One region of the Colwellia sp. MB3u-55 genome, then DNA from elsewhere that is predicted to be linked to it. Evidence: predicted binding sites of a transcription regulator. Region 1 holds the regulator's gene; each other region holds the start of a gene.

The links. Region 1 encodes MetJ, which represses methionine synthesis genes. Its sites were predicted from a motif close to TAGACGTCTAGACGTCTA; they were not measured.
Region 2: a site for MetJ is predicted at 1,824-1,841, ahead of msrA (peptide-methionine (S)-S-oxide reductase MsrA). Genes of this name have one in related genera too.
Region 3: a site for MetJ is predicted at 1,986-2,003, ahead of H4J66_RS06170 (cystathionine beta-lyase). Genes of this name have one in related genera too.
Region 4: a site for MetJ is predicted at 1,229-1,246, ahead of serA (phosphoglycerate dehydrogenase). Genes of this name have one in related genera too.

What each region holds. Positions count from the first base shown of each region.
Region 1 covers NZ_JACGUS010000114.1:45,662-49,597, forward strand. The annotation lists gene metL (bifunctional aspartate kinase/homoserine dehydrogenase II) at 1-1,085, opposite strand, end outside; gene metB (cystathionine gamma-synthase) at 1,126-2,283, opposite strand; gene metJ (met regulon transcriptional regulator MetJ) at 2,467-2,796, shown strand; gene H4J66_RS10280 (hypothetical protein) at 2,819-3,172, opposite strand; gene H4J66_RS10285 (malic enzyme-like NAD(P)-binding protein) at 3,497-3,936, opposite strand, start outside.
Region 2 covers NZ_JACGUS010000122.1:458,645-462,580, forward strand. The annotation lists partial or broken gene H4J66_RS18240 (response regulator transcription factor) at 1-471, opposite strand, end outside; gene H4J66_RS18245 (HAMP domain-containing sensor histidine kinase) at 483-1,145, opposite strand; gene H4J66_RS18250 (hypothetical protein) at 1,152-1,418, opposite strand; gene msrA (peptide-methionine (S)-S-oxide reductase MsrA) at 1,886-2,431, shown strand; gene H4J66_RS18260 (tetratricopeptide repeat protein) at 2,531-3,379, opposite strand; gene H4J66_RS18265 (acyl-CoA dehydrogenase family protein) at 3,525-3,936, opposite strand, start outside.
Region 3 covers NZ_JACGUS010000102.1:58,075-62,010, forward strand. The annotation lists gene secF (protein translocase subunit SecF) at 1-129, shown strand, start outside; gene H4J66_RS06165 (GNAT family N-acetyltransferase) at 220-741, opposite strand; gene H4J66_RS06170 (cystathionine beta-lyase) at 771-1,955, opposite strand; gene H4J66_RS06175 (DNA polymerase II) at 2,077-3,936, opposite strand, start outside.
Region 4 covers NZ_JACGUS010000122.1:124,299-128,234, forward strand. The annotation lists gene H4J66_RS16735 (5-formyltetrahydrofolate cyclo-ligase) at 1-489, shown strand, start outside; gene rpiA (ribose-5-phosphate isomerase RpiA) at 541-1,197, shown strand; gene serA (phosphoglycerate dehydrogenase) at 1,304-2,533, shown strand; gene H4J66_RS16750 (L,D-transpeptidase family protein) at 3,902-3,936, opposite strand, start outside.

The sequences.
Region 1 (3,936 bases):
TGCGTTTGGTGGATAACCATAAAACCTTGCTGAACATCACTACATATCGCAGAAAACTCATTACTGGCTTGTTCACCAAACGAACCGGCTAAACTGGTCGATTTTACCAGTAACAGATCGTTAAGCGAGGTGACCGACAATTCCTGTTTAGCAATTTGACCAAATTTTCCTATCTCTGTACCAGAAATTTCAGGATCAAAGCTACTTGCTACATGAAGGTGTGTGCTGTGGTTAGTAAGCGGCTGTAAGGTTTTTGCATGCAAAACCGGGTTACCTAAGCGCCCCAATTCTTTCGCGACACCATTAGGTAAGCGATGTAATTTACGGGCAAGTGGCACAATACGAGGATCGGCACTATATATGCCATCAACATCAGTCCATAGGGTAACATTCAGCGCGCCCGACAGTGATGCAATAATTGTTGCTGAATAGTCACTACCATTTCGGCCTAAGGTACAGGTTTCACCTTGAGAATTTTTAGTGATATAGCCAGTAATAACCGCCAACTTTCCTTTTTGTAACTTCTGCTGAAAATTTTGACTACTTTGCTGATTGTCGACTGCACAGTCTTTATCATTATTGATAACCAGAAAGTCACGCGCATCAATAGCATAACTTGGACAAACTTTTTCACTTAACACCGCCGATAATAAACGCGCCGACCACAGTTCTCCAAATGCCAGCATATCAGCATGGTGCTGGCTTGGCTGGTCAGATAACCAAGCCGTTAACTGTGTTATATCATCAGACAAAACCTTGATAAGGTCTGCTGCACTGCTAGGGTTCAATAACTCACCAATTAATGTGCTTTGTGATTTCTCTAGTGTTTCAATAGCCAAAAACAGCTCGTCACTTTTTTCAAGTGCGAGTTTATAAATATTGAATAAGTCATCCGTCGTGTTTCCATTTGCCGAAACAACAACTAAATCATTTAGTTGACAGTTTTGACGAATAATATCAACCACACGTTCAATACATTGGGTAGTTGCTAAGCTGCTGCCACCAAATTTATGTACATGAATAGCATGCTTCGCCAGTTGATTTTTCCCTGATGATAATTGTTCTACTGTATTTGACTGTGTCATTTTCACTCGTTAATTTTTCTACTAAAAATAGTCTATAACTTTAAATTTGGCTTGCCGATAAAGCTTGTTCTAAGTCATTAATAATATCACTAACATCTTCAATACCGACAGAAATTCGGATTAAAGATTGAGTGATACCTGCTGCAATTTGTGCTTCAATTTCCATACCTGCATGGGTCATCGTTGATGGATGACTGATTAAACTTTCAACGCCACCTAATGACTGTGCCAAGGTAAAGAGTGATAAGTTGTCAAACAGTACTTTAACCGCTTCAACACCGCCTTTTATTTCGAAACTCATCATAGCGCCAAAATCTTTTTGCTGACGCTTAGCAATTTCGTGTCCCGGGTGATTTTTTAAACCAGGAAAGTATACCGCGTTAATTGCTCGATGATTTTCTAAGTATTTTGCAACAGCATTAGCATTTTCTTGATGCTGTTTCATACGCAGCGGTAAGGTTTTTAAGCCACGTAATGCCAGATAACTGTCGAAAGGTGAACCCGTAATACCAATACAATTTGCCCACCACGCTAGCTCTTCACCCAGTTCTTTTTCTTTTGTTACTAACACTCCACCCACAACATCACTATGACCATTAATATATTTAGTTGTCGAGTGAAAAACAATATCAGCACCTAATAATAGCGGTTGCTGTAACAAGGGAGAAAGAAACGTATTATCTACTGCCACTAAAGCACCAACAGCATGACTGGCTTGAGTAACCTTTTTTATATCAACCAACCGTAATAATGGATTACTGGGTGACTCAATCAAAACTAATCTTGGCTTTTGTTCAAGCGCTTGCGCTAAAGCTAGATCATCGTTTTGATCAACAACAAGCACATTAAATAAGCCACGTTTTGCTAGGTGGGTAAACAAGCGATAACTTCCACCATAGCAATCATGTGGAATAACAACCGTATCTTTTGTTGTCAGTAACTGACAGATTAAGTGCACCGCTGACATTCCTGTGCTAGTAACAATGCCAACAGCACCCTGCTCTAAATCAGCGATAGCTTGTGCAAACGTGCTTCGAGTTGGGTTGCCTGTTCGGGAATAATCAAATTGGCGCTTATTGTTGAAGCCTTTTAAAGCATAAGTACTCGATAAATGAATGGCAGGAACAACCGCACCGTGATGTTCATCACTATTAATGCCGGCTCTAACAGCTAATGTTGCTGGTTTTTTGCTTGTCATTTTTTGCTCCAATCGGGCAGTAAAATCAAATAGATGTTTGGACGTCTATAACTCTAAACACTTTACTTTTGTCGGTCAAGAACTTTAGACTTCTAAACTTCTACACATTCGTTATTGACTCAACGCCAACAACCAGTAAAATCTAACTTATAAAAAGTAATTTAGCTAAACAAAGGTAATTAAATGGCAAAGTGGAATGGCGATTATATAAAACCATACGCCGAACATGGTAAAAAAAGTGAGCAAGTTAAGAAAATTACGGTCTCAATCCCGTTGCGGGTACTGAAAGTGTTAACGGATGAACGTACTCGTCGGCAAGTTAACAACTTACGCCATGCAACTAACAGCGAATTGTTATGTGAAGCTTTTCTGCATGCTTTTACCGGACAGCCTCTTCCTGATGATGGCGATTTAACAAAAGACAATACAGAGATGTTACCTAAAAGTGTGCGCGAAGCGTTAATAGCAAAAGGTATTACCGACTTCAGTCAATTTGAAATTGAAGACGAGTAGCTAAGGGTTTTAATGCACTTACTCAAAAAGACGCTCCGGCGTCTTTTTTTATGCCCGTACGATAAGCATCTACAATCGCCAGTACCCAGCAAGTTAATAGCATATAAGTTAATGTACTCACTAGGATAGGGTCAACAATAATGGGATTTCTTGCCATCTCAGCGATCAGTGCTTGGCTATTTAGCGCAACTTCACCTGATTTAACTTTATTGATAAGTGGCTGATATTGCCTCATCACTTCTTCAATATACAAATATGCCGTCACAGAAAAACTTAAAATAAATAACGTAGCCCGTCGATAAGCGTGACAAATTAGTTGGCCAATACCCGGGTAAACAAGTGCTGAGAGTAAAGCGGCTTTCGTTGGAGTTTTCATTGTTATTCGTTCTACTCAATATTGTCACGCTTTGAAATCGGTGACATTGCCTTAAGAGGTGCAAGTATTAATGATTTGTCAGGAACATAGATGACGTACAAGAGTAATAATGCAGCTAATACATCGATGCCTTGGAGTCACCATGACCAATTACCCTTAATAACCTACTCTTTACCATCTCGGTAACTGCTGCTGCGTTACCCTACTTTCTACTCCCTACTTCCTGCGTAGATACAGTCACTGGACCATAACATACTATTTGTCATAAATATAAAAAGGAGAGTCGAGCTCTCCTTTTACAGCGTTGTTAATAAATACTACTGATTATGCCATATAGTTTTCAGGTAATTCTAGGGCTGCCACTCCAGATTCAACCGCCGCTTTAGCAACGGCAAGCGCTACTCGACCACACAAACGAGGATCCATTGGCTTAGGAATAATATACTCCTTACCAAAGGTCAAACTTTTCTCACCACTAGCATCTAACACTTCTTGTGAAACCGGTTCCTTTGCTAATTCACGAATAGCATGAACAGCAGCAATTTTCATCTCATCGTTAATCGTTCTAGCGCGAACATCTAAAGCGCCACGAAAAATAAAAGGAAAACATAACACATTATTGACTTGGTTAGGGTAATCAGAGCGACCGGTAGCAATAATAAGATCATCACGAACAGCAAGTGCTAATGAAGGTTTTATTTCAGGGTCTGGGTTTGAACAAGCAAAGATAATTGGATTTGGCGCCATTAATTTTACATGCTCAA
Region 2 (3,936 bases), on a different contig from region 1:
TATTAAATTTTAAGACTTGTTAATATACTCCCATTCAACCTGCTCGGTTGACAACGTTGGCTCATTGATAATGTTTATTCCTAAATTTGAAGCCAATGTTGATTTTTTTAGCAACGAACTGTTAGCGTTTTTAGCTAAAGCTGATAATAAAGTCTGTGTATCGACCGGCTTGGCTAAGTAATCATCTGCGCCAAGCTTTATTGCGTCAACGGCAGTAGCTATACTGGCAAAACTGGTTAACAAAATAATACGACTCTTTGGCAATAGTTTCCTCATCAGATTAATCAAATTTAAGCCACTTTCATGATGGAGTTTCATATCGAGTAATATGAATTCTGGCAACTGACGATGACAGGTTAACAATGCATCATTAATGTTATCGGCCAACCAACAGCTGTAGCCATGTTTTCAAATGCGTCTTTTAAGCGTATTAGCAAAGGTGCTGTCATCTTCAACAATTAATAATTTCATCCATTTTTTTCCTACGTATCATTAACCACTAACGCTAATTTCAACGTTACTAATGCACCACCAGCAACGTGATTGGTTAAGGCAAGTGTAACGCCTAATCGCTCTAAACTTGCATGACTCAAAAATACTGCCATACCTAATCCTTGTTTGCTGTTTACAGGTTTAACGCCTAACTCACTTAGTGTTAATTGGGTAAAACCACAACCAAAATCACGCATACTGAGCTGCCAATTTTTTTCATCAAACAAGCTAGATAACTCAATTTTATCACTACCGCTGACTTTAGTGGATCGAATCGCATTATTAACTAAATTTAAAATTGCTGGCAATAATGAAGCATCAGCCAATACTTTAGCGTTTTCACTGAGTATTGATTGGTGCTTCTCAGAGAAGAAGTTCACCCTAACATCAGGATAATTTAAGTTAATATGATCACGCACTTGTTGCACAATATCAGCACAAAGCACCTCTTTTGACTTTTGCTCTTTAATCTCAAAAACCATTTGACGAAACTCAGCTAAACTTCTGCTACAACGTAATAATTGTCTTTGTAAGTCAACAATCGCAGGGTGCTCAGGTAGCTCCTCACTGAGCTCATCGACAAGCAACTTTACAGTTACTATGGGAGTAGCGAGCTGATAAGTTATTTGCGCAGAAGCGCCCCCTAATGACATGATTTTTTATTGCTTTAATTGCTCTTCCCGAAAAGCAGCTATTGCTTGTTCTTTTTGAGGGATTCTTCGTGCCATTTGGCCAACAACGGTTGCAACAACAATGCTAGAAAAGAGAAAATTTATCCACACACCAATAAAGTGGCTTTGCATATTGCCATGCATTACTGACATGGGTAATAACCACAATAAAACACTGTATGAAGCAATCGCTAATAGTGCGACACTTCCAAGTAACAGCGGAGTTAACGTCACAGCAGCAATAGGAATAAGCAATAACGAGACAAAAGCATTAGTTGCTCGGCCACTAAAATATAAAATAAGTGAGAGAAATAAAATATCAGCACAAATCTGCCCAAGTAAGGCGCGCTTATCAACTTCTTTTCCAGACTTATAATATAAATAGCTGACTAAGGTAAATAAAGCTTCAATTGAAATAACAATAATGAGCGGTAACCAAGGCAGTTGATAGTTTAAAACGCCATTAACAAAAGTATTAATATCAGCTGAATAATTATAGCCGCACTGCGTAATAAAAGAACGGTGCGAACTTGGTTAAACTTACTAAAAAATAAAGACATAATGTTTTATATTGGTTAATCGTATTCGTTGATATTACGCTAATTTTTATATTTTCAACTAATCAAAAACAGTTTATTTTAAATTTCAGATAAAAACATATAGACATCTAAACGTCTATTGTTATACAGTTATTTTAATCAAATTTATTAAGGTTTATTTTAATGTCATCACATGAAGAAAAAATCACCCTGGCAGGCGGTTGCTTTTGGTGTATTGAAGGTGCATACAACCAATTAATCGGCATTAAATCTGCCATATCAGGTTATATGGGCGGCAGCGCAGCGCTAGCAACTTATGAAGACGTTTGCTCGGGTCAAACCGGCCATGCAGAAGTCGTGCAGTTAACTTTTGATAGCGCAGCGATCACTTGTCGTGAAATATTAGAAGTATTTTTTACGCTACACGATGCCAGCCAATTAAATCGTCAAGGTAACGATATAGGAACCCAGTATCGCTCAGGGATTTTTTATCACAGCAAAGAACAACAGCAAGTTGCTGAAGATATTATTAAAGAAGTCGACGCTAGCAATATGTATAGCTCAGCGGTTGTGACTGAGGTAACTCAAGCGTCAGAGTTCTTTTCTGGTGAAGATGTTCATCAAGACTATTTCAATAATAATCCTGGTAATCCTTACTGTCAGGCAGTTGTTTCACCTAAGCTCGCGAAATTTAGAAAAACGTTCGTAAGTAAATTAAAACCATCATAGGCTTAAAGTAATATTGTCAGCTTGAGAATAAAATCTCATTTTTAACAAAGTGCGGACACTGAAACAATCAGTGTCACGCATTTGCTACCAAGTACTGATTTAATACATTAAGGTATACAGTTTTCTGCGGAATTTATTGGCTAATGGGTCGCCATCAGGTAAAGCCTTTAACACATCCAGATAAAGATCTTTGCTGGCAGCATCACTACTGTCTTTTTGCATTAAACGAAACAGTAACGTCAACGCTTCTTCATGTCGGTTGACTTGGCTGTATTGCGCAACAAGTTGATGTTGTAGAGCAATGTTGTCAACGTCGTCCACTAACTGTGCTTCTAATGCTTTAATTTCTGGTGAGTCCGCGGCTTGACTGGCAAGCTCAAGTTTAGCGATAAGCGCTTGATAGTGACTGTCTTGATCAACCATTAAAATAGTGGTTAATAAAGATTCGGCTTCGCTTATTTTACCCGTTTGTAAATAAACATCTGCCATCATTAATTTAATGTCGGCACGTTCACTATTAAGTTGATAAGCACTATTAATCGCCGTAAATGCATCATTAATATTATTATCAGCTAACAACTTTTGCGCCTGAATAAGTAATAAGTCTTCTTCTTTAGGTAAATGATTCGCTAAAAATTCTTTTATATTGTCATCATCTTGTGGCCCAGTTAAACCATCAAGTGGTTGGCCATCTTTCACTAAAATAGCCGTAGGTAAACCTTGAATACCAAATTGTTGGGCAATTTGTTGCTGAGTTTGACAATCAACCGTGGCGTATAATATATACTGTTCAAAACCCTGCAAGCCGATGGCTAACTTATCTTTAAGCTCCAAACTCTCAGGGACCTGTGCCGCCCAAAAGTCAACTAAGACTAACTTCGATTTTGATTCTTCTAAAATAATTTGTTGAAAATTTTCTAGGGTAATTTCAATGGCATTTGTAGTCACATTCACTTCCATTTAGTTTATTGATGAGCGTCTATATTCTATATTTTGGGGCAATTATAAAAAGCGCAAGTGCCTTAATACAAAAAGCTGAACGCCTATCAATAAAGAGACCTTCAGCTTTAGTACTATATAAGTGTAATAATAATTAGACTTCGTTTAATAACTCGCGAGCAATAATGATTTTTTGGATCTCGCTAGTGCCTTCATAAATAGTGGTAATACGTACGTCGCGAGCCATGCGTTCAAGTGGATATTCTTTAATATAGCCAGCACCACCCATTAATTGCAATGCGTCATAACAAGCAATATTTGCTTTTTCTGCCGCAAATAACTTCGCCATAGAGGCGGCTTTACCAAAGGGTAAACCTTGTTCTTTAGTATAAGCAGCTTGCATTAACAATAAACGGGCTGCTTCTAAATCTGTGTAACGTTCGGCAAGTTTCCATTGTAAACCTTGGAAGTTTGATAATGCTTGGCCAAACTGCTTACGTTCAGTGATAAAGGCACGGGCGTAATCCATGGCGGCTAAACCAATACCTAGCGCTAATGAACCAATA
Region 3 (3,936 bases), on a different contig from region 1:
GCGCTATTTTCAGGGATTTTAGTGGGCACTTTCTCTTCTATGGTAATTGCGGCGACTGTGCCACAGTTACTCGGGCTAACTGCTGATTATTATCAACAAAAAGAGCTAGAGGTTTGTCCTTTACCTTAATGTAAACGGCTTGAGAAACAGTTAGCAACACTAGGATATTTTCACTTAAGTCCATATCCTAGTGTTAAACGTTGTTGTCTTTAAAGTTGGTTACTGTTCAAAAAGTGGAGCTAGTCTCACTTTATAAAGGTTATTGGTTGAGCCATAAAACTCAATAGTTTGTTCAAATAAAAAACCAAGTTTTTTTAATAACATGTTAGAGGGAGTATTTTCTAGTGAGGTGATCGCGACAACATTTACTGCATACTTATTGTCATAAGCAGCTTTTAATATGGCTAATGAGGCTTCTCGAGCAAAGCCTTGCGAACAGTATTGAGGCAACAAGGCATAACCTAAGTCAGGAAATTCCAATTCAGGCCGCTTTAACAAACCACAAAGTCCAATCGGTGTGTTATCACTTTTCAAAGCGACTAAGTTTAGCCCAAAGCCCTGTTCGCTATAGCTTGCTAGTGGACCATTAACTAAGTAGGCAATTGCATCTTTGGTCTCTCTAACCCCTTTGTCACCTATGTTTTTAATAAAAGCATCATCATTCAATAATTGCAGAACAAATTTATGGTCCTGCTCATTCAAGTGCCTAATGGTTAACCTTTGTGTCGTGCATAGCAGCATGTAAATTCCAAACGTTTAACGCGTAAAGCTTAAGCTCTATTTTCTAAGGCAGTATTCAATCGATCAAAGCCTCGAGCAAGGTCAGCAATTAAGTCATCAACATCCTCTAAACCTATATGCAGGCGAATTAATGGATACTCATAATCCCACTTTGTCGCTGTTCGCAAACGCCCAACATTGGTATTACCCAAAATTAAACTTTCAAAGCCGCCCCACGAATAGCCCATTTTAAAATGTTCCATACCATCAAGTAAGGCATTAAGTGATTGCTTATCACCACGGGTTAACACAAATGAGAACAAACCGTTAGCACCAGTAAAGTCACGCTTAAAATATTCATGGCCCGGACACGATTCAAATGCTGGATGAAGAATAACATCAACTTCTTCGCGTGTTGCTAACCAATTAGCCACTTTTAGCGCACTAATTTGATGTTGTTTTAAACGCACACCTAAGGTACGAATGCCACGCATTGCCAAATACAAATCGTCAGGTGACGTACATTGCCCCATTAAGTAACTGTTTTCACGCAGTTGTGGCCAATATTCTTCAGTGGCTATTGCCGTACCTAACATCACATCTGAATGACCAACGATATATTTAGTCGCTGCTTGAATCGAAATATCGACACCATAATCAAAAGGTTGAAAATTAACCCCTGCAGCCCAAGTATTATCGAGCATAACCATACAGCCATGCTGGTGAGCAACTTCAGCTATCCCGGGAACATCTTGAACTTCCATGGTAATAGAGCCAGGAGACTCTAAGAAAATAAGTCGGGTGTTTTCTTTAATAAGTCCAGCGATATCTCGGCCAATAGTTGGATCGTAATAAGTCGTTTCAACGCCAATATTGATCAATATTTTATCGCAAAAATCACGCGTGGGTTCATAAGCCGTATCGACCATAAGGATATGGTCACCGGTTTTAACAAACGAAAGAATAGCATTAGTGATCGCCGCAGTACCCGATGGATAAATGGCACAACCGGCGCCTCCTTCGAGATCAGTCATAGCATCGGCGAAAGCAAAAGCCGTTGAGGTGCCCCTTCTGCCATAGAAAAGTACTTGATTACCACGATTTGCTGTTGCGTGATTCATTTCTTTAACCGTATTAAAAACAACGGTTGATGCACGTTCTACCGGGGGATTAACAACGCCACGTGTCCATTTTGATTTTCGTCCCGCATTGACTATTTTGGTATCGTTGATCATGATCTTTCATCCTAAAACATAAAATTCATTTAGCCATCTAAATAGCTAACTCAATAAAGTCACCTTATGATCTTTCCAAGCATGATGCACGATTTATTTATATTAATTAAAACAGCAGAGGCTATTGAAACAAGTTCATTTGATCACTGGTTAATTTTTCGAAACTACTCCCGACAAAAGGTAAAATAGCATCAGCAACGGTCGCTAATTGCCGATCGATATAAAACTGGTAATCGAGTGGCGCGTTAACATAACCTTTTGCTTGCGGTCCAGAAGTCGTGATCAAGTACTCTATCCAACCACGTTGCTGATATTTTAACGGTTGCTTATTTATCTTGTTTATATCATCGGCTAAACGTGCCGCTTTCACATGTGGAGGCACGTTTTTAACATAATGATCTAACTGCCTACGAATGCGTTTACGATACACCAGTAAATGATCTAATTGCCCTGCTGATGTTTGAGTAACAAAATTGCGTACATAGTCAGCAAAAGGTTCGCCATTAAATATTTTTAAATACAACTCTCGTTGAAAAGTTTTAGCCAGTTCAGTCCAATCGGTGCGGACGCTTTCTAAGCCTTTAAAAATCAATTCTGATGACCCCTTCTTTTCTACAATGCCAGCATAACGCTTCTTAGTACCGACATCTTGTCCTCTGATGGTTGGCATCAAAAATTTGCTAAAATGTGTTTCAAACTCAATTTCAAGTTGGCTTTCTATCGCAAATTCTTTTTTAAGCGTTGCTTGCCACCTAAGATTAATTTTATCTTGTAAGGTTTTACCCAGCTTTTGGCATTGCTGGTGGTTAAAATCATCGTCAACACTGACGAAAATAGAATCGGTATCGCCATAAATGACTTGATAACCATCATCTTCTAGCCACATTTTAGTGGTGATTAATAATTCATGGCTTCGTTTAGTGATTGAACCGGATAAACGAGGATCAAAAAATCGACATCCCGTTGAACCTAAGACTCCATAAAACGAATTCATAATAATTTTTATTGCTTGTGACAATGCCGCATTTTTATCTTTTTTAGCGATATCACGCTCTAACCACAGCTCATTAATAATGTCAGGTAAGAAATGTTTATCCCTAGAGAAATAAGCACCATCAAAACCTTTTATACTAGTCTCAGGTGATTGTAAACCTTCAATTAGGCCCATAGGATCAATATTAAAACTTCGAATAATAGAGGGATAAAGACTTTTAAAATCAAGTACTAAGACATTTTTATATAAACCCGGAATAGAGTCCATCACATAACCACCAGGAGAAATTAGCCCTTGCAAGCCATCGCCCATATTGGGCGCAATATAACCACTACGGTGTAATTTAGGTAAATATAAGTTGGTAAACGCTGCCACAGAGCCGCCAATACGGTCTATAGATAAACCGGTTAGTTTGGCGCGCAAACGCGTGAATTCGAGTAACAAGGATTGTTCAAAGATCAGGGTAACTAAATGGCAATCTTCAAGGTTATAAGCGGCTAAAGCTAGCTTGTCATTGGCAAAGTTGTTGTTAATTTCTTGCATTCTATTGTCAACATCATCGACCTTTTTCCCCTTACCTAATAAGGCATTGGCAACAAAATCAAGGGAAAAACTTGGAAAGTTATAAGTCGCGTTTTTTAGTAAATCAATACCATCAAGGACCACTCTGCCAGCGACATCAATAAATTTTTGCTCATTTTGACTACCGCCTGCCGAACGTGTTCGCCAGCGGGGAGACTTATCATTGCGGCCGATATTAAATGGGATATTATAAATATCACAGCGTTTTTGTAGCAAATTAAAATCAAAGTTAATCACGTTCCAACCAATAAAAATGTCGGGATCGTGGATTTTTATCCAAGCGATCAGCTCAGCTAGCAGCGCTTGTTCATTGTCAAGCCAAACGATGTGCTCTGCGATTTCTATCGCCTCAGCGTCGGATAACTTTGACTGTGTTATTTTTGCTAAAAACTTTTTTTGATCACC
Region 4 (3,936 bases), on a different contig from region 1:
GTAGTCAAAGGCGTTAAACACATCGCTATTTATTTAGCCAATGATGGCGAGTTAAATACTCAGCCTTTTATTGATTGGTGCTGGCAAAATAGCATCACCGTATATTTACCGGTAATACATCCTTTTAGTAAGAATAATTTACTCTTTTTAAAATATACTGAGACGTCTATTCTCGTCAAAAATAAATATGGTATTTTAGAACCTAAGCTTAACGTTCAAGATATAATAACGGTCGCTCAGCTTGATATTATTTTTACTCCCTTAGTCGCCTTTGACCCATATGGTAATCGCTTAGGCATGGGTGGTGGCTTTTATGACCGAACACTTTCGGCTTGGCATGATCAATATCAACAAAACAAACACGCTAAACCCTTACCAGTTGGCTTAGCTCACGATTGCCAAAAAGTTAACACTATTCCCTTTGAAAGTTGGGATATTCCACTGCCTAAAATTATCACTCCTACCACCAGCTATAACTTCGATATTTAATCATCTGCTGATATACTTCTACCTAACTTCTCCTCGCTAATTAGGATTCACATGACACAAGATGAAATGAAGAAGGCAGCAGCCTTTAAAGCACTCGAATTTATTAAAAACGATACCATCGTTGGCGTAGGCACCGGGTCTACTGTTAATCACTTTATTGACGCCCTAGCAACAATCAAAGACGACATTGAAGGTGCAGTTTCTAGCTCTGAAGCGTCGACTCAAAGATTGAAAGCCCATGGTATCGAAGTGTTTGAATTAAATAATGTCGGTAGCATTGATGTTTATGTTGATGGCGCCGATGAAATTACTGAATATCTGTCGATGATAAAAGGTGGTGGTGCTGCACTAACCCGAGAGAAAATTGTCGCGGCCGTAGCAAAAACATTTGTCTGTATTGCCGATGAAAGTAAGCAAGTAAAAGTGCTAGGTAAATTTCCACTACCGGTAGAAGTTATTCCGATGGCACGAAGCTATGTGGCTCGTGAATTAGTTAAGTTAGGTGGCGATCCCGTTTATCGTCAGGGTGTAATTACCGATAACGGTTGTGTAATTCTCGATGTACATAACTTAGAGATACTTGATCCCAAAAAACTTGAAAATGATATTAATGCCATTGTAGGTGTTGTTACTAATGGTTTGTTTGCACTACGTGGCGCTGATGTTTTAATTTTAGGCACTCAAGATGGCGCAAAACTGGTAAAATAAATCTTTAGAGTTTATACACTATATGCTAGTTTAGATATCTAGCCATCTAAATGCTTTATATTTTTTAAGGCAATGACCACTATAGTCCCACATGAGATATTAGAAAATGAGCAATAATTCATTAGCAAAAGAAAAAATTAAAATTTTATTACTTGAAGGTGTCCACCCGAGCGCTGTTGAAGAGTTAAAAATGAAAGGCTACAGCAATATTGAATGTATTAGTACATCGCTTGCTGAAGAAGATTTGATCAAAAAAATTGCTAATGTTCACTTTATTGGTATTCGTTCTCGTACTCAGTTAACTGACCATGTACTAAGCCATGCTAAAAAACTCGCGGCTATTGGTTGTTTCTGTATTGGTACTAACCAAGTTGAAATTAAAGCGGCACAAAAACGTGGCATTCCAGTATTTAATGCCCCGTTTTCAAATACACGCTCGGTTGCCGAACTTGTATTAGGTGAAACTTTATTATTATTACGTGGTATTCCTGAAAAAAGTGCTAAAGCTCATCGCGGTGAATGGCATAAATCTGCAGCTGGCTCGGTAGAAGCTCGTGGCAAAACCTTAGGTATTATTGGTTACGGCCATATTGGTACACAGTTAGGTATTTTAGCTGAAACGTTAGGTATGCGTGTTCGCTTTTATGATATCGAAACTAAACTTTCCTTAGGTAATGCGAGCCAAGCACCTAGTTTAAAAGCTTTATTAAAAGAAGCTGATGTAGTTAGTTTGCATGTGCCTGAAACGGTTCAAACGCAAAACATGATGGCAGCAAAAGAATTTGCAATCATGAAAGACGGTGTTATTTTTATCAATGCTTCTCGTGGTACTGTTGTTGATATTGACGCATTAGCTGAAGCGCTTAAAAGTAAAAAAGTCGCTGGCGCAGCAATCGATGTTTTCCCTGTTGAACCCAAAGGTAATGATGAAGAGTTTATTTCACCACTACGTGCATTCGACAACGTTATTTTGACGCCACATATTGGTGGTAGTACTAAAGAAGCCCAATCTAATATCGGCTTAGAAGTTGCCAGTAAAATGGCAAAATACTCTGACAACGGTTCAACACTTTCGGCAGTAAACTTCCCTGAAGTTTCTTTGCCTGGTCATACGGGAACAAGCCGTTTATTACATATACACCGCAATCAACCGGGCGTGTTAACCCAAATTAACCAAGCATTTGCTAAGCACAATATTAATATTGCAGCACAGTACTTACAAACAGACGATCAAATTGGTTATGTAGTTATTGATATTGAAGCACAAGATAGTGTACTAGCATTACGTGAATTAAAACAAATTGACGGCACAATACGCGTACGTATTCTTCATTAGTTTTTCTAAGTATTTAGCGTAAACAATAATAAACGAGACTTAATAAGTCTCGTTTTTTTTATTGCCACATTAACAATCCATCATTTGACCGTGTAAAAAAACCTATTACAGCCTGATAATACTGAAATGAACGAACTTGTAGTCATACTGAATTTAAAAAACTCAGATCTTTTGTAGTTATTTACTTTCGTCATACTGCATTTATTTCAGTATTCATTCCCGTAATGCTGAATTTATTTCAGTATCCATTCTCATCATACTGAATTTATTTTAGTATCCACTCCCATCATGCTGAATATATTTTAGTATCCACTCCCATCATGCTGAATATATTTTAGTATCCACTCCCGTCATGCTGAATTTATTTCAGTATCTGGGCATTGGGTTGTTAAGGACGAGATCCTGAAACAAGTTCAGGATGACGGCGGTTGGGTTCATGCTGACGGGGGGGTGAGTTCATGCTAATGGTAGATTGGGTTCAAACTAAACTTGTTTCAGTATCCATTCTCGTCTTGCTGAATTTATTTCAGTATCTGGGCTTTGGGTTGTTAAGGACGAGATCCTGAAACAAGTTCAGGATGACGACGGTTGCGTTCATGCTGATGGGTGATGCGTTGATGCTGAATTTATCTCAGTATCCACTCCCGTCATGCTGAATTTATTTCAGTATCTGGGCTTTGGGTTGTCAAGGACGAGATCCTGAAACGAGTTCAGGATCTCGGCGGTTGGGTTCATGCTGACGGAAGTTGGGTTCATACTGAACTTGTTTCAGTTTCCACTCCCATCATACTGCATTTATTTCTGTTCCACTCCCGTCATGCTGAATTTATTTCAGTATCTGGGGTTTGGGTTGTTAAGGACGAGATCCTGAAACGAGTTCAGGATGACGGCGGTTGGCTTCATTCTGATGGGTGTTGCTTTAATGCTGAACTTATTTCAGCTTCCATTCCCGTCATGCTGAATTTATTTCAGCTTCCATTCTCGTCATGCTGAATTTATTTCAGTATCTGGGCTTTGGGTTGTTAGGGACGAGATCCTGAAACGAGTTCAGGATGACGGCGGTTGGCTTCATTCTGATAGAGTTTGCGTTCATTCTGGTGGTGTTTGGGTTCACACTAAACTTCTTTCTGTTTCCCCTCCCGTCATGCTGAATTTATTTCAGTATCCATTCTCGTCATGCTGAATTTATTTCAGTATCTGGGCTTTGAGTTGTTAGGGACGAGATCCTGAAACAAGTTCAGGATGACGGAGTTTTGTTCATACTGACGGAGCTTGAATTCATCCTAACGGAGCTTACGTTCATCCTAACGAAGTTTGAGTTCATCCTAACAGCGTTTGATTTCATGCCCATTTACAATATCCTTTAGCTCAATTTAATGATATGACTACACCTTCAGGATTAG